One region of the Psychrobacillus sp. FSL W7-1493 genome, then DNA from elsewhere that is predicted to be linked to it. Evidence: riboswitches for the same ligand, from Rfam matches in the RefSeq annotation. Region 1 holds a riboswitch; the other holds the start of a gene.
What was found. Region 1 has a riboswitch for preQ1 ahead of queF (preQ(1) synthase). Riboswitches for the same ligand answer to the same signal wherever they lie in the genome.
Positions count from the first base shown of each region.

Region 2: another riboswitch for preQ1. It lies ahead of MKX96_RS04170 (QueT transporter family protein); the one in region 1 lies ahead of queF (preQ(1) synthase).

Region 1 covers NZ_JBBOSB010000001.1:84,598-93,771, reverse strand. The annotation lists gene MKX96_RS00460 (LysM peptidoglycan-binding domain-containing protein) at 1-107, shown strand, start outside; gene MKX96_RS00455 (malate:quinone oxidoreductase) at 212-1,771, opposite strand; gene MKX96_RS00450 (LysR family transcriptional regulator) at 2,046-2,924, opposite strand; gene hutG (formimidoylglutamase) at 3,042-3,971, shown strand; gene gltS (sodium/glutamate symporter) at 3,981-5,165, shown strand; gene MKX96_RS00435 (hypothetical protein) at 5,373-5,963, shown strand; gene MKX96_RS00430 (VUT family protein) at 6,096-6,635, opposite strand; gene queC (7-cyano-7-deazaguanine synthase QueC) at 6,683-7,357, opposite strand; gene queF (preQ(1) synthase) at 7,529-8,029, opposite strand; PreQ1 riboswitch class I at 8,154-8,200, opposite strand; gene ahpF (alkyl hydroperoxide reductase subunit F) at 8,313-9,174, opposite strand, start outside.
Region 2 covers NZ_JBBOSB010000001.1:840,899-850,072, reverse strand. The annotation lists gene MKX96_RS04185 (tripartite tricarboxylate transporter permease) at 1-1,203, shown strand, start outside; gene MKX96_RS04180 (NUDIX hydrolase) at 1,492-2,118, opposite strand; gene MKX96_RS04175 (polysaccharide deacetylase family protein) at 2,232-3,041, shown strand; PreQ1 riboswitch class I at 3,183-3,227, shown strand; gene MKX96_RS04170 (QueT transporter family protein) at 3,234-3,746, shown strand; gene MKX96_RS04165 (ring-cleaving dioxygenase) at 3,828-4,805, opposite strand; gene MKX96_RS04160 (ornithine cyclodeaminase family protein) at 5,267-6,250, opposite strand; gene MKX96_RS04155 (MFS transporter) at 6,324-7,664, opposite strand; gene MKX96_RS04150 (helix-turn-helix domain-containing protein) at 7,826-8,341, shown strand; gene MKX96_RS04145 (hypothetical protein) at 8,497-8,874, shown strand; gene MKX96_RS04140 (phospholipase) at 9,015-9,174, shown strand, end outside.

The sequences.
Region 1 (9,174 bases):
AACAATATCGTTTGAGAGGCATTAGTTATTGGGTGTTAGGTTATTCCTTCCCTCAAAACTGGGTATTGTTAGATGACAACTTTGAAGTAAAGAAAATAAAAGATTAAAGCCGATCTCCTCTCATTTAGATATTGAGCGATAAGTCTATAAAAAAGAAAAGAACCTACCATCTATAGAAGTTGGTAGGTTCTTGATGATCTATAAATAATGCTTAGACTATATCGTCTATAACTTCACTAACGTCTTCCAAAGGTTCCATGTTCTCTGCTACCTTTTGGTCTACTTTTAGTCGAAGTGTTTCTGCAGTTTCTGCATGTACATCCTTAAGTAGCTCTGGGTTGTTCATAAGAGACATACCGTAAGATGGAATCATCTCTTTTATTTTTGGCTCCCACTCCGTTATATGATCTGGGAAGCATCGTTTAAGGACGTCCAACATAACTGGTACTGCAGTAGAGGCACCTGGAGAAGCACCTAATAAGGCTGCAATGGAACCATCCTCTGAAGTGATAACTTCTGTACCAAATTGAAGAGTTCCTTTTCCTCCAGCTTCAGTGTCCTTGATGACTTGTACACGTTGGCCTGCTACAACTAAGTCCCAATCCTCTGCTTTAGCATCTGGGATAAAGATTCGTAGCTCTTCCAAGCGTTGTTCTTTAGACAGCATAACCTGTTGTACCAAATATTTTGTTAGAGACATCTCTTTTGCTCCTGCTGCTAGCATTGTAAAGAGATTATGTGGCTTAACAGAAGTTACTAAATCCATCATCGATCCAGTTTTTAGGAACTTCGGTGAGAAACCTGCGAAAGGTCCAAATAGTAGTGATTTTTTATTATCAATAAAACGAGTATCCAAATGAGGTACAGACATTGGCGGAGCCCCAACAGCAGCTTTACCATATACCTTAGCATGATGCTTCGCAACTATTTCAGGATTGTTACATACCATGAATATACCGCTTACTGGGAAGCCCCCGATATGTTTCCCTTCAGGAATACCCGATTTTTGTAAGAGATGTAGACTTCCGCCTCCACCACCAACAAAAACGAATTTTGCTTTATGATTCTCAATTTTGCCTTCTGCAAGGTTTTTCACTTTTACTTCCCATTTGCCATCTGGCGTACGGTTTAAATTCTCTACACTAGACTTATAATTGACCTTAACATTTTTAGTCTTTAAGTGATCGAACAACATACGAGTCAATGCCCCAAAGTTAACATCTGTACCAGAGTCAATTTTAGTTGCAGCAATCGCTTCATTAGCCGTACGGTTTTCCATGATCAATGGAATCCATTCTTTTAACTGTGCTGGATCATCAGAGAATTCCATTCCTTCAAATAATGGATTTTGAGTCATCGCTTCAAAGCGTTTTTTCAAGAACTCCACATTTTCTGTCCCCTGAACCATACTCATATGTGGCAATGGCATAATAAAGTCCTGAGGATTTTTGATTAAATTACTTTTTACAAGATGAGACCAAAATTGCATAGAAACCTGAAACTGTTCGTTTACATTGATTGCTTTTGTGATATCAATAGAACCATCTGGTCTTACAGAAGTGTAGTTTAGCTCACAAAGAGCTGCATGTCCTGTTCCCGCATTATTCCATTCATTTGAGCTTTCTTCGCCTGCACTGTCAAGCTTCTCAAATACTTTTATATCCCACTCCGGTACTAATTCTTTTAAAAGCGTTCCTAAAGTCGCGCTCATAATACCGGCACCAATTAAGATAACATCTGTTTTAGTTTCTGTGTTGCTCACTTTTACCATCCCTATACTTTATATTTGCAGAAGCCTTGTTAACGTTACGAAAACAAAGAGTTAGTTAACTCTGCTTCTGACTCTATATAACCGTGACTATTGCTTTAAATTTGTTTATAAGTTCAGAATATCTATTCTATTATAATATAATTAATGATTTTTTTAAAGTGTGTAGAAATTGTGAATTAATTTAGATTAATGGGACTAAACAAACCCAAACTGTCTCCTCCCCATTGTTTATTCCCTCCTCCATCTAATTGATAAATAAAGTAATTACCAACCGTCAATGCATCTTCTTTATGAGTTCGAATAGCACTAAAATACTCTTGGAAAATGTACGGCCCCTCATGGTGCTTAAATACACGTTCCGATTTAAATATGCACTATGAACAGGGCGTGTTAGTAGCGAGTCAGAGAGATGTTGTGTAACATAATTTTGGGGTAGAATCGCAATTCCTAAACCTTCCTCTACTAATACTTTTATCATTTCAAATCTTTCTATTTTATATGATATATGGGGTGTTACATTTTCCTGTTCAAATGCTTTTAATATTTGGGCACTTGTTTGAAACTCCGGCATCCCTATGATTAATGGTTCCTCGGTAAAATCCTTAAGCATAAGCTGTTCTTTTTGTGCAAAAGGATGATCTTTTTTTATAAGTACAACATATGGTTCGTTGTACAATAATTCACTTTGTATTTCTTCATCCACAATGTGCTGGTTTGTAATTACTCCATGCACATGTAAGCCTAGTAATGCTTGTCTTACTGTTTGATTATACAGCGTGTCAATTAAAGTAAGCTGATTGGATGGGTATAGCTTCTGATAATCTGTAATGACCTGTGACAACCAATAATTTGCCGATTCGATTACCCCTAATCTTATTTCTAATTGTTCTCCTTTTGAGAGCTCCCTTAACTCCGTTTGCATGACCTCGAACTGAGCAACTAAGCCTTTCGACCGTTCCCAAAACTGCTGTCCCATTTCTGTTAATTGAAACTGCTTTGTTGTTCTTTCTATTAACGGAGTATCCATTTCTTGTTCAAGTGCCTTAATGGCGTTACTTAATGAAGGCTGAGAAATGTGCAAGGCCTTAGCTGCCCTGGAAAAGCTGCGATATTTTACGGTGGCATTGAAGTAATACATCTTTCGTAAATCCATCTCTTCACCCCCATTTATAGTTTTAAACTATTATAATATAAAAAATTAATATTGGTTATTATAAATATTTAAAATTATACTAACAATATGATTTTTTAGATAAATGAGGGTGGAAATATGCATAAACCTACAGATTTAAAAGTATGGCAAGGTCGGGTGGATCATGAGTCAGACCACACTTACTACCGTTATCATCAAGTAGTTCGGTTGGCGTCTCTAAAGACTCAAGGGAAAGTCGGTGTAATTGGCTTTGCTTGTGATGAAGGAGTACACCGTAACAATGGACGAATTGGAGCCAAAAATGCGCCTCTAGCTTTACGCAAGCAGCTAGCAACATTACCTTGGCGTCATGCCGTTCATGAAAACGCTTTAATAGACTATGGGAATGTTATTTGCGAGGGCAATGAATTAGAGCAAGCTCAGATTGAACTCGGAGAAAAGGTGGCCAATATTTTATCCAGTGGAAAGGCAATCGTACTTGGTGGTGGACATGAAACATTATATGGACAGTATCTAGGTGTGCGAAAAGCATTTGGCCCCGATGCGTCCATTGGAATACTTAATATAGATGCACACTTTGACATGCGTTCATACGATAAACAGACTTCCTCAGGCACTATGTTTAAGCAAATTTTAGATGAGGATCCAAATGCACATTATTTCGTTTGCGGTATTCAACAATATGGCAATACCACGGCCTTATTTAATATAGCAGATCAGTATAAGGTAACCTATTTTACAGATGAACAGCTGGACTTTCCTTCGTTTACTATAGAGTTACATAACTTTATGGATACACATGATGTGTTACTCGTTACACTTTGTATGGATGTTTTAAATGCAGCTGAAGCGCCTGGAGTCAGTGCACCGTCTCCATTTGGCTTATCAGCTGTAAAGGTCCGAGACATTCTACGCCAAATGGCTTCTCATAAAAAAACAGTCAGCTTTAGTATTTGTGAGGTCAACCCTTTACTTGATGTAGATAACCGGACGGCAAAATTGGGAGCTTACTATATCAATGAAGTAATTATGAATAGTTTCGAATAAACAAGGGGGATACGTATGGTATTAAATCAAATTACAACGCTCAGTCTAGCAGTGGCTTTATTTTTAATCGGTACATTTTTAGTAAAAAGAATTGGATGGTTAAACCGTTTTTGTATTCCAGCACCGGTAGTTGGCGGCTTAATCTTTGCGATTTTAGCAACGGTGTTAAAAAGTTTCGACATTCTTGATATAACATTAGACACTTCCCTTCAGTCTATTTTCATGATTACCTTTTTCACAACAATTGGATTAGGGGCAAGCTTTAAGCTTGTAAAATTAGGCGGAAAACTACTCGTCATATATTGGTTAGCTTGTGGATTTCTAGCTTTAATGCAAAACGTAATTGGTGTCTCATTGGCAAAAGTAATGGATATTCACCCTCTGATTGGTGTGATGGCAGGAGCTGTTTCCATGGAGGGGGGACATGGAGCTGCTGCTGCATATGGAGAAACCATTGAAAGCCTTGGAATTCCGTCTGCTATATCAATTGGTATGGCTGCCGCTACATGTGGTTTAATTGCTGGTGCTCTTGTTGGTGGTCCAGTCGTTCAATATTTAATACGCAAGTTCAACTTAAAGCCAGCTTCTGAAGAAACAGAAGAATATGTAGAAAAAGCACAGCACGAAATTACCGAGAAATCTTTTATGGTACAAGTCTTCTTAATTACCTTCTGTATGGCTGTTGGTACATATGTTGGTGAATGGTTCTCTAATATGACTGGTTTTGTTTTACCGGGCTATGTAGGGGCTATGTTCGTAGCTGTAATTGTTCGTAACATTTTAGACCGTTTTAATCCTGATTTAATTAATATGAAGGAAATTAATTTAATAGGAGATATCTCTCTTGGTATTTTCCTATCTATGGCACTGATGAGCATCAAGCTCTGGGAAGTAGCAGACTTAGCCCTTCCGTTGTTTGTCATCATATTAGCGCAAGTAATCTTCATTGTATTATTCGCGGTAATCGTTCTTTTCCGTTTATTAGGAAAAAATTATGATGCTGCCATTATGGTAGCAGGCTTCCTTGGCCATGGGCTCGGAGCAACACCTAACGCAATGGCCAATATGTCAGCAGTAGTTTCAAAATTTGGACCATCCCGAAAGGCGTTCTTAATAGTACCAATCGTTGGCGCCTTCTTAATAGACGTGTTTGGTATGCCGATTATTATTACTACAATTAATTTGTTTAAATAGACAAAATAAAAGCGCAATCCTTTGAACATCAAAGGTTTGCGTTTTCTTATTGGAATAGGTTATTCAAAATAGTTATCTCGAAGCAAATCTTGACTTCCAAGTCAAAAAGCACAATGTAATATTTCCCAATTAATGTTTGGAGGATTTAAATATTTTATTCTGGGTATCTAATATACTTACGAGTTGAGCTTAGGATGTGATGTTTTTATGTTTGGACTATCTGACCTCTTGTCACTGATTATTTCTGCATTTATCATCTTGCCTGTGGTCGTATTTCTGCGAGAATCCGGTTATTTAATCGTTAGCTGGTTATTCGGAGTAGTAAAACCACGGCTCACAATCGGTTCCGGACCCAGGCTCTTTAAAATTGGAATGATTGATATACGCAAGTACTATCATTTGTATAGCTGGTTTTCATATGATGACTTAAAGCGTAAAAGTAAGTTTGCTTATGTTAGCATTTATTCTGGACCAATATTGGTTAACCTGATTATTGCCCTCCTCATTAACTTCTTAATCGCCAACGGCTGGGCTGCAGAATATAAAACATTTTGGGATCGCTTTGTTTTCTACGCATTCTATTATTTGTTATTTGATATAGTACCCATGATTACGACTAATGGTAAACCGAACAACGGCATGATTATTTATGAAATGATTCGATACGGAAAGAGAATCGACTTTAACGAAGAATCCTTCCTCCCAGCTACTTCAGATGTGGAGAACGAGTACCACGAACAGATGAAGCAAATAGAAGAAATAAAAAAAGAGAGAGAAGAGGAAAAACATGAACACTAAACTATTGTTTTCTTCTCTCTCAAAAGAGCCGATTCAAGAATATCTCCTAAATCGGCTCTTTTTTATATAAAATCGCGTTAATGCATTCTTTATTCGTAAATCTAGCCTAGCCTAGAAGCTAAGCCTAATCCTTTATACCTCCCTTAGACGCCTTGCTTTCAGAGCAAGCCCTTGGTTCAGTATCAAGGCACCTATCATTTGAATGACTGTTTTCACAACTACTTGGCCGACAATTGCTGCAGGCACAGCTTCCCACGGTATAAATCCTGCTCCAAGTGGACTCAATCCAACGATTACAAAAACAACAGAGTCAAGAAGACCTCCCACAATCCCACTGTAAAAAACTCTCCACGCCATTGGTAACTTTAAGCGTGTATAGATTTCTGTATCTGCTGTCTCGGCGATTACAAAAGATAAAGCAGATGCTGCCACAATCATTAAAGTATCTCCAAGTGCAAATGATGCAGTCCCTGATAAGAGTAACGCTAAGAAGATAAATAAATATGTTTTAGCTCTACCATATTTATTTTGCACAAGATCTCGAAATATAAAGGTTGCTCCAACAAAAAGCGTCCCCATAGGAACGATAAACATGCCAAACTCTAACGGTGCAAATCTAGCCGTCACCACATTTGCAATAACAATAGATAATAAATACAATAATATTCTCATTATGCTTCTCCTTTAAATATCACTAACTCTGTAAAGGCTAGTAACATTTATATATTCTTTTCCGCAAGTTCTCGCTTAGTATTTAAATACTCCTCAAGCCCATTTTCACGTAATTTACATGCTGGGCACTCTCCACAACCATCTGCAATGATCCCGTTATAACAGGTTAAAGTTCTTTCTCTCACATACTCAAATACACCAAGTGAATCTGCTAGCTCCCATGTTTGTGCCTTGTTGATCCACATTAATGGTGTATGAATGACAAAGGAACTATCCATTGATAAATTTAATGTCATATTCATCGATTTGATAAAAACGTCACGACAATCGGGATACCCACTAAAGTCTGTTTCACAAACCCCTGTCACGATATGGTTTGCTCCTACCTGACTAGCTAAGACACCAGCAAATGAAAGAAAAAGCAGATTTCTTCCGGGAACAAATGTTGAAGGTAGCTCACCTTTAGCCCTTTCTTCAATTTTTATCTCCTCGCGTGTCAATGCATTAGCTGCAAGCTGATTTAGTAATGACATATCTAGCACATGATGTTCGATGCCAAGCTCTTTTGCTATTTCTTTTGCACAGTCAATCTCTAGACGATGTCTTTGACCATAATCAAAGGTCACGGCCACCACTTCTGCAAAATTTTCAATCGCCCAGAACAAACAAGTCGTACTATCTTGTCCTCCACTAAATACAATAAGTGCTTTACTCTGTTTCATGTATAAATCTCCTTCACGACGAAAAAACAGCACGCTAAGAGAAGTGCTGTTTTCATCTTAGTTTTTTTAAGAGGGTCGCTAATAACCTCTTCCTTGCTAACAAGGATTTATTTAATTAATTTTCATTTATAAGTAATCGTCTAGGAGTAAGAAGTTCCTATTCCATTCCATTTATCGATTATCAATATTTTCAGGATTAAGGTCATGGTTCATTAAACGGTAGCTCGCAATCTCCTCATATTTTGTTCCTGGTCGTCCATAGTTGCACCACGGATCAATGGAGATACCTCCACGTGGTGTGAATTTCCCCCAAACCTCAATATACCTAGGATCTAGCAGTTGGATTAAATCATTCATAATAATATTCACACAATCCTCGTGGAAATCACCATGGTTTCTAAAGCTAAATAAGTATAGCTTCAACGATTTACTTTCCACTATTTTTTTATCTGGGATGTATGAAATATACATAGTGGCAAAATCAGGTTGTTGCGTTATTGGACATAGACTCGTAAACTCTGGACAATTAAACTTCACAAAATAATCTCGATTAGAATGTAGATTGTCCACTGATTCTAATACTTCAGGCGCATAGTTAAATGCATATTGCACTTTTTGATTTCCTAATAAGGTTAAATCTTCTAATCCTTCAGCTGACTTTCGGCCAGACATAAAAAAACCCCCTTGAAAAGTAATACCAAATCTTTTCAAGGAGAGGTTGAGACATTTTCTATAAAACTTTACAGGATTAAAACAAAAAAGCCATGTCCAGTTATGGACATGGCTTTTTCGTCATGTATCCATAGTTTTTTATAGAGGGTATCTGCTATGAACCTCTCCTGAAAAATTTCAGGTATTTATCTAAAAAAATAATATAATACGTGGAGATAAATGTCAAATTGAAAAATAACACTTTTTGGGCTCGTTATTAGATAGGACGGAAATTTATGAAGCATTACCGACTAACTAATTGAGGCGTCGTGTTACGTATCAAATAATCAAATGATCCAAGTGCAGCTGTTGCCCCTGAACCCATTGAAATGATGATTTGCTTGTATACCGTATCCGTACAGTCACCTGCTGCGAATACGCCAGGCATGCTTGTCGCACCGTGCTTATTAATAATGATTTCATTATTTTGATTTAAATCAATTATACCTTTTAAAAATTCTGTGTTCGGTAGTAGACCAATTTGTACGAAAACCCCTTGTAGCTCAATATGCTCTTCTTTACCAGACACAACATCCAAATAAGTTAACCCGTTCACTTTATCTGTACCTGTAATTTCTTGTGTTAAGGCATTTGTTAAAACCGTTACATTAGATAGACTATGTAAACGCTCTTGTAATACTGTATCAGCCTTTAGCTCTGCATTCCGTTGTAATAGGTAAACATGGTTCACAATTCCCGCTAAGTCAATTGCTGCTTCAACTCCAGAATTTCCACCGCCAACTACAGCCACATCTTTCCCTTTGAAGATTGGACCATCACAATGCGGGCAATATGCTACGCCTTTATTTTTAAATTCTTGCTCGCCTGGTACACCTAATTGACGGTAGCGTGCCCCTGTTGAAAGAATAACTGTTTTTCCTTTCAATACTGCACCGTTTTCTAATGTTACTTCTACCATCTCGTTACGAGCAATACTTGTAACTCGTTGGGATTTCATAATATCTACATTGTAATCCGCTACATGTGCCTCTAAGCTTGAAACAAATTGTGGACCTTCTGTAGCTCTCGTACCAATAATGTTCTCAATAGCCAATGTGTCATTTACTTGACCACCAAAGCGCTCCGCTACTATACCTGTACGAATA
Region 2 (9,174 bases), 760 kb from region 1:
GCCTTTTTCATGGCAGCAGTTTTAGCAAAACATTTAACACACGCTGTTCCTACAGCATTAATGGGTATCCCGGGTGATACTACAGCAGTCCCTTTAATTGATCATGCCAATACATTGAGACGAATGGGCATGCCTCATATAGCTTTAAGAAAAATGATTTCTGGCGGAATCATTGGAGCGTTTATTGCATTACCTACTGCAGTTTTACTTGGACAGTTTTTAGGGCAATTCGCAGATTTTTTCAAATCATCTTCCGGTCTTATTTTTACATTAGCTGCATTTTTAATTGCTTACTTCTCAAAAGGAAGATGGGCCAGTGTTCTATTAATTATTCCATTTGCATTTTTTATAAAAAGCCTAGATACATTAAGCTTTTCAATTTTAGACAAACATTTATCCATCACTTTCTTTCTTGGAATTGCAATAGGTCCCATGCTATCTGATATATTAATCGCTGCTTCTTCGAGTGCAAGGAAAAGTGTTTTAAGAAATAAAGCGAACGAGTATCATTTAGCTCCAGAAACAAAATCTTGGAAAGGGTATTTTCCTAATCCATTTAAAATTCTAACTGGAAGACAGACAATCTTTACTTCGATCACTACATTTATATCATCTCTTACGTTTGTATTTAGTCCAGTTGGGATGACTTCTCTTATGGGAGAAATCGTAGGATCTAGAACAAAAGGAGCTTATAAAAAATCTACTACTAGCTTAACAGTCATGAATGGGGTAACCGAATCTACCTATATTGCGGAAGCAATCATTCCGCTAATTGCCTTCGGAATTCCGTTAAGCCCTGTGGCTCTGGGACCAGCTTCTCCTTTGTTTAATGCTCCACCCGTTTTTACAGTAGAACCAATAAATAATCTACACACCTATTTAACGTCGTGGGATTTCTTTATTTTTGGTTTAATCGGAATTACAGTTGCTTCTTTAATTGCATATCCATTTTCGATGAACTATGCACGTAAAGCATCAGTCCTAGTCTTAAAATACGTTAGTCAAGAAGCAATTATTGCAATGTTTATTGGGCTAGCATGTTTATTAGCTTACCATGAAGCTCAGCTTGTAGGGATTGTGTTAACACTTACAGTTGCTACAGTAGGCGGACTTTTAAATCGTATTTTAGGTATTGGAGCTGGGGTTCAGTTTATGGTATTTTACGCATCAAGCTGGATTATTCTTCAACTATTTGGTTTTTAAAAATCTAAGAGAATGGACAAAACTTGTAAATAAATTTAAAAAACGTAAAATCAAGATGTCGATTTTACGTTTTTTTCCATTTCAAAGCCAACTGAATTACTGTAAGACATCTCTCCACCCTATTGTTTGGAAAGGAGGCGCCGACTCCAAGTGGACAGCACGTGCAGAAATCCCAAGCAGGAGCAAAGCGACGAGGAGATTAAGCCGTTCTCCTGTAAAGCGTCCGTCGTAACGGAAAACAATTATATTTTATGTTGAGGAGAGTTCTGTCCCATCCTCCTTTAGACTTCAGTGAGTAAGCCTTAGCTTTTCCTCTATTCTCTCTAGAACTTTTTCAAAGTAATCTAATGGATGAGGCACAAAGCTCTCCTTACCTACATTTTTTTCTATTCTACTCCTTACTCCTTGCTCGTCGACCAGTATTCCTTCTATCTTTATAGATTCTACGTCATCCTTCCATAGCCCCATAAAAGAAGAAAACTTGGTTCTAACAATTCCAGCTACCTCTTCTGTTTGTAATGTAAATGCATCCCATGTGGGAGTAGCTTTATAAACAAAGGTATGAGCAAACTCCTTATCGATTAACTTCTCTGAGATAATCGTGTAGCCTATTACCCCTAAGGACTCCAGCTCTCTAAAAGCCACTTCGATCCCTAGTTCCTCTTCTACCTCTCTGATCCCGTCTTCTACTGATTCTATTGATAATAAATGACCCGCCGCCGTAATATCCAATAAGCTTGGGTAATCTTTTTTCTTATCACTTCTTAGCTGGAGATAGATGTAATCCACTCCTTCTTCTCTACAGACAATCCAGCAATGGAAGGTTTCATGCCAAAGTCCTAACCTATGTATTTCCTCACGAGTAGCCACTCCCGTAACATTTCCTCTATGGTCGAACGTTTTCAGCAATTCCATTTTAAGACCCCTTTTAAAAATAATCATTTTTTATTCTATATGGTGTTTGAGTTGAATATATTTAAATATTGCAGTCATATAAAACTCGTAGAAAGAAAATAGGTGATTCCAATATGATAAAGCTTCTATTATCCTTCAGTCTGACATTACTAGTTTTTATTCTACCATTTCCATCGGTTAGTCTCGCCACTGAAAGCAATTCAGCTGTGGATCATACAGTTGTAGAAAAGCATATTAACAGATTACTAAATAAGAAAATAGAAGATAGCCGTCCTCCCGTTTTCCCCTCACCAAAGAAAGCTAACGTTTACCTAACCTTTGATGATGGGCCAAATGAGTTTACGACTATTAACCTTCAAACCCTTAAGCAATACGAGGTTAGTGGCACATTCTTTTTTTTAGGAAAGCATATGAAGGCACATGAATCCATTGTGAAAGCTGTAGCAAAGAATGGACATTATATTGGGACACATAGCATGACGCATGACAAGACTAAGGTTTACAAAAGTGCAGAATCCTTTATACAAGAAATTAATAGCGGTGTTAGCCTGATCGAACAGATGACGGGGCACAATCCAAGGCTGATTCGTGTACCTTACGGAAGCAAGCCACATGTAACAACAGCCATGAAGGATAAACTGATTAAACAAAATTATAAGCTTTGGGATTGGGATGTGGACACAAATGACTGGAGATATACGGATAAGCAATATAAAGAAATCGTTAAAAACGTCCAATTGGAAACAGAGAAAGCGTACAAATCGGGGGATAAAGATATCATTATACTCCTTCATGATAGAAGCCAAACTACTAAAGCACTCCCTCTTATTATTGAATGGCTCCAGAAAGAAGGCTATACACTTAAAACATATGAAGAAGATAAGCATATAGTTCAAAATTTCCTTCGTGACAAATCATTATAAAAATTACTTGTTAAACCATGAGAGGGCACCTGCCTCTTCATGGTTTTTTATATGACTCATGTTAATCTTTAAACTAACAATAGCTTGGAACTTCTTGACATCCTACCTCTATTAGCCTATTATTATGGATTGTTCGATAAATTAAACGTGGTTCGAGAACCTCCCACGGAAAAAAACTAAGGAGAAATGAATATGAACATAAAAACAATTGCTACAAGTGGAATTATTGCAGCTTTATATGTAGCTGTCTCTATGCTAGTGGCTCCTATCGCATTTGGTGCTTTTCAGTTTCGGATATCCGAGATGTTTAATCACCTCATAATATTCAACAAAAAGTATTTCTTTGGAATTGTAATTGGTGTTTTTATTACAAACCTTTTCTCTCCATTAGGACTCTACGATTTAACTTTTGGAGTAGGACATTCCATTATCACTCTATCTATTAGTATACTGATAGGGAAGTTCGTAAAGAATCAACTATGGCATATGATTTTAAACACCATTTTATTTACATTTACTATGTTCATAATTGCCATTGAATTGCATCTTGCGTTCGATATTGAACTATATTTTGCATTCAATATTGCTAATCCTTTTTATTACACGTGGTATACAGTTGCTTTAGGTGAATTTGTGGTAATGGCAGTAGGCATACCATTAATGCTTGCCTTAAATAAACGTTTAAAATTTAAGGAACTAATATAAAAAATGAGCCCCCATTTTCTTCTCAGAATTTGGGGGCTTATTTTAAGGTCACTTCCTACAAAGGAAATGACCTTTTTCAATTTACTCTTTTTTAAACTCAATTGTACTTCTTACCGTATCTATAGGTCTTACTAGGCCTTCAATTTGGGCACGTTTTGATTCTAAGAATGGAGGTAAGGAAAGTTTTTCTCCCAAAGTCTCATAAGACTCGTCTCCCATAAAGCCGGGACCGTCCGTAGCAAATTCAAATAATATCCCGTCTGCCACTCGAGCATATAAAGATTGGAAGAAGAAGCGATCTACAAACCCAGAAGTATGGAATCCAAAGCTTTCCATTCGCTCTGTCCACTCATCTAACACTGCTCTATCTTCCACTCGGAATGCAGCATGATGTACTGTTCCGAAGCCTTGACGACCTGGTGGTAGGATAACATTTTTCTCAATAATGACGCGTGCTCCATTTCCACCTTCTCCAACCTCAAATAAGTGAAGATCACCCTCTTGCGCAATTTCCTTAAACAGTAATACTTTTTCTAGTACTTCCTTCATGTAGTCAAACTGTGCAATGCGAATATGAATGGGACCTAAACCAGTAATGGCATGCTCTAAGGGTATTGGTCCTTTTTGCCAAGGAGTACCAGACTCTACACCTCTATTGTTCTCATCCGAAATCAATTCGTATTGCTGGTCGTCAAAGTCTACAAAAGATAGAACCTTCACTCCGAATTGCTCTTGAATACCTGTGTGTTTCACATTTAAACGGTCAAAGCGTTTCTCCCAATAATCTAAAGATGCATCGGTTGGAACACGAAAAGCCGTTTTATAAATCTCATTCGTCCCATGGGTGCCTTTAGGGATTCCTGGGAAATCAAAAAATGTCATATCTGTTCCTGCTCCACCAACATCATCTGCAAAGAATAAATGATAGGTTTGAATGTCATCCTGATTTACTGTTTTCTTTACTAATCGCATACCTAATACGTAAGTAAAAAATTTATAGTTTTCTTCTGCACTGCTTGTAATAGCAGTCACATGATGTATACCTTTTAAGTGATTCATTTATAATCCTCCTATTTTATCTTTAATTTAAATATCTTTAATTCGAGATAATTTTATCATGTAAAAAAATAGAAGTCAATCAGAAAAGCATAGGCGCCTATCCCTGCCCCGACAGGCAAATGGGAAAATGCGAGGAGGCAGGTCCTCAGCCACCGCAGTATTTTCCCATTTGACCCCGAGGGGCAAGGCGCTGAAGCTAGACAACAAGAAAAGCGCAGGCGCCTATCCCTGCCCCGACAGGCAAATGGAGAAATGCGAGGAGGCAGTTCCTCAGCCACCGGAGCTTTTATCCATTTGACCCCGAGGGGCAAGGCGCCGGAGCTAGACAACAAGAAAAGCGCAGGCGCCTATCCCTGCCCCGACAGGCAAATGTAGAAATGCGAGAACAGGTTTCAGAATTTTATAGTTTTCTACACAATTAGAAAAGGCCGAACAGCATAATTTGCTACTCGGACTTCTTTTTATACCTCTATTTCTGTACCAATATTATGTTCCCTTGCTTTTACAAAAACACCTTTTGCAACTGCTAAATCATAGTATGCTGCACCGACAGATTTAAATAATGTTATTTCTTCTTCATGCTGTCGTCCCTTCACCGCACCAGTAACAAGTGCTCCTATATCTCCATAAACTTGATCGAAGGACCATTCGCCAATCTCTACTGCATGCATGAGTTCCCCTGCCTCGCCCTTAACCCCGTCCAAATCATCTACTACAATTTTAGAGGACTTGGTTATCGTAGCTACATCCATTTCAAGCATATGAGGTAGATAAGAGCCAACTCCATTAATATGAGTACCCGGTTTTAAGTCACTCCCTTTAAAGACTGGCTCGTTAGATCTCGTTGCACAGCAGATAATATCTGCCTCACCTACAGCTCCTGAAACATCATTAAATACTTCATAAGGAATATCAATCCCGAAATCTGCTAGCTTTTGGCCAAATTGTTCTGCTTTTGAAATAGTTCTATTAACTAGCACAATACGTTCTATATCTCTCACTGCAAGAACTGCAAGTACCTGTTCAAATGCCATTGCTCCTGTTCCTATTACAGTTAACACCTTCGAATCTTTTTTTGCGAGATAATCGGTAGCAATACCGCTAAGCGCTCCAGTTCGTAATCTTGTTAAATAGGAAGCATTTAACATGGCCAAATGTTCTCCATTTTTTGCGTCCGACAGCAAGACAATCCCCTGTGTAGTAGGCTTTCCCTGTGAAGGATTGTTTGGGAAAATGGTCACTACCTTTACAGCTGTCACCTCCCCTATTAAATCAGCGCTTGGCATATACAACGCAGATGCTTCATGTTGTGGAAATTCAATTACTGTTCTATGTGGACTCGCTAATTTTTCTGCTGCTTTTGCTTCCAATATCTCTTTGATATCTTTTATTGCATCCTTCATCTTATATGTAGACATAATTTCCTGTTCATTAACCACTAGCATCATTATAGCCTCCCTAAAAAATACAAGCTCGCCTTGCCTAAAGTAGCGTAAGACGAGCTTTATGTTCACATCATTATACTTTACTAAGTTCTTTTTCATTTGTCTTTGAGAATGATTCATCTGCATTTACTGGAGTTACATCATCTAAATTTTGCTGGCTTCTATCCTTAACTGCCCAAATGGCCAATAAAGAAATAACAGCAGTGAAAATAATATAAAATGCAACTGGAACATAGGATCCATTAAACTGTAGCATAAGACTTGCAGCTATCAATGGTGCTGTTCCACCAGCTAGGGCAGCTCCAATTTGGTAGCCTAGTGTGATTCCTGTATAACGAACCTTCGCGTCAAAGATTTCTGAAAACATCGTTCCTAGCACGGCTGTAATCGGTGCCCAAATAATTCCTAACCCGATGATCGTTGCAACTACTAGTAACACAAGTGACTGCTGCTGAAGCATCCAAAAGTAAGGGAAGGCAAACAAAATCATCCCAACCGTTCCAGCCACATAAACCTTCTTCCGCCCGATTTTATCTGACAGACTACCCATGATAGGTATAAGAATAGTCGTCACAATTGTCGCTACCATTACCGTATTTAATACAGCAGTACGTGAGAAACCTAACTCAGCAGTAGCATAAGAAACAACAAAAGTACCAAAAATGTAGAAAGGTGCAGTCTCAACAACCTTTGCCCCTACAGCTATAATAACCTCTTTCCAATGATACTTTAACGTATCAGCAATAGGCAGCTTTGGAATCTCCCCTGACTCCTGTACCCTTTTAAAGGAAGGTGTTTCTTCAATTCCTTTACGGATCCACAAGCCAAAAATAACAAGTAACGCACTCATGATAAATGGAACACGCCATCCCCATGTCATGAAAGAACCTTCAGGTAATAGAGTCATAATGGACAACGCAACAGTACCCATTACCATCCCGATTGTTACACCCATTTGTGGAATTGCACCGTACAAACCTCGTTTTTCCTTTGGTGCATATTCAACTGCTAGTAATAGTGCACCTCCCCATTCTCCGCCGATACCCAGTCCTTGGATTAAACGTAGGGTGATTAATAGAATAGGAGCCCATACACCAATTGCTTGGTATGTAGGTAGTAGCCCCATCCCAAAAGTCGCAACTCCCATTAGACTCAATGTAATAACTAATGTTTTCTTTCTTCCAATCCTATCCCCGATATGACTAAATATGATCCCACCGAATGGTCGGATAAAAAATGCTAAAGCAAAGGATGCATAGGAAAGCAATAATCCTACAGTTGGCTCCTCTGTCACAAAAAATACTTGATTGAAAACGAGTGCGGCAACTGTACCATATAAAAAGTAATCAAACCATTCAATGGAGCTTCCTACTAAACTAGCAATCCAGACCTTCCTCATTTGTTTTGGATCCATCTTTCATCTCCCCTTTAAAATTGAAGTAACACTTTAATTTCTCCCTGTTTTTATTTTAGATAGTTTATAATTTTCTGTCAATGGTTATTTAATATGAATCATTGAGGGATACCTCATTACTAGGTATGATAAATAATAGAGAAGAAAAAAGGAGAGATAATATGTCTTCTAATTTAATAGGTACTATTCTAAAAGACTTAAGAAAAGAACGTAAGCTCACTCTAAAGGAACTTGCCGAGATGACGGATGTATCGATTAGCTTCCTTTCACAGGTCGAAAGAGGAAAATCTAGTGTGACGTTAGAATCTCTAAAAAAAATAGCGGATGCCCTAAAAGTCAATCCGACCGTTTTCTTTCCGGATGTAACTCCCCATGATGAATTAGCTGAAATTAGACAACAGTTTTACTATAAGGATTTATCCAATGGTATACAGGATGCGGCTTATGCACCTATTTTTGTTACGCTACAACCAGGGGAAAATAAAGGTAATGCATTCTCACATAGCGGCCATGAGTTTCTATTTGTAGTAGAAGGAACATTAACAGTAGTAGTTGGTAGTCAGGAGATGGAACTGAAGGAACAGCAGTCTACGATGTTTGACGCAAATCTATTGCATTACTGGTATAACTTGACGGACAAGCCTGTTCGCTTCCTAGTAGTATCCTCCCGATCATAGGTAGGACAAGAAAACACTTTTCTAAAACTTTGCACGCTAAATGATAAAGATAATCCGCTACTCCCTTTATGTTACCACTAATTGGATTATTCTATTTTCTATGAATTAATAGTAAATTTAACTAGTACGGAACAACAAAGTAAGGGGATGGGGAAATGAATCAACAATCGAGCAATAAAGAAATACAAGCAACAATTTCTATTACCGAAGAGAATATTGAAACTATAATGAGCACGATATTAGAGGATGAGAGATGGGCCATACATCAGGAAGAGCAGTCTAACTGGAGCAAAAAACCCTCGGGAATCTATCAAGACGAATGGGCAACTGAACTACTGCTTCAAGGAGAAACACTTAGGTTGACTGACAAAAGAAACTATTCCTTATGTTCAATGACTTTAGAAGACTTATTGGAGGGCATTATCTTAAGCTTAAAAGAAGGTAACATTAATCTCTTTCAAACCGTTACAAATAAGTCTGCAGATCGAATTATTCAATATGCATTATTCAAAAGAATTCTTTATTTAACTTAAACTTTCTTTAACTTAGCAGTCTATTTTTAGACTGCTTTTTTGATGGTCTTAAAAATAAAAATTGGACAGCTAGGTGCTTGTATTTATTCGTATTTACATTCAAGAATATCTTAATACATAAAGATTAAGGGGGTGTTTGTTTGCAACAAAGAAGAAAGAGAAAACGTGGCTTTTGTCTTCCAGGTTATAATTGGTGTGGACCAGGATGTAGTGGACCAGGGGCGCCCGTCAACGAAGTAGATGCTGCCTGTATGATGCATGATCTTTGTTATGAAAGTGGAAGAGGTAAATGTGACTGTG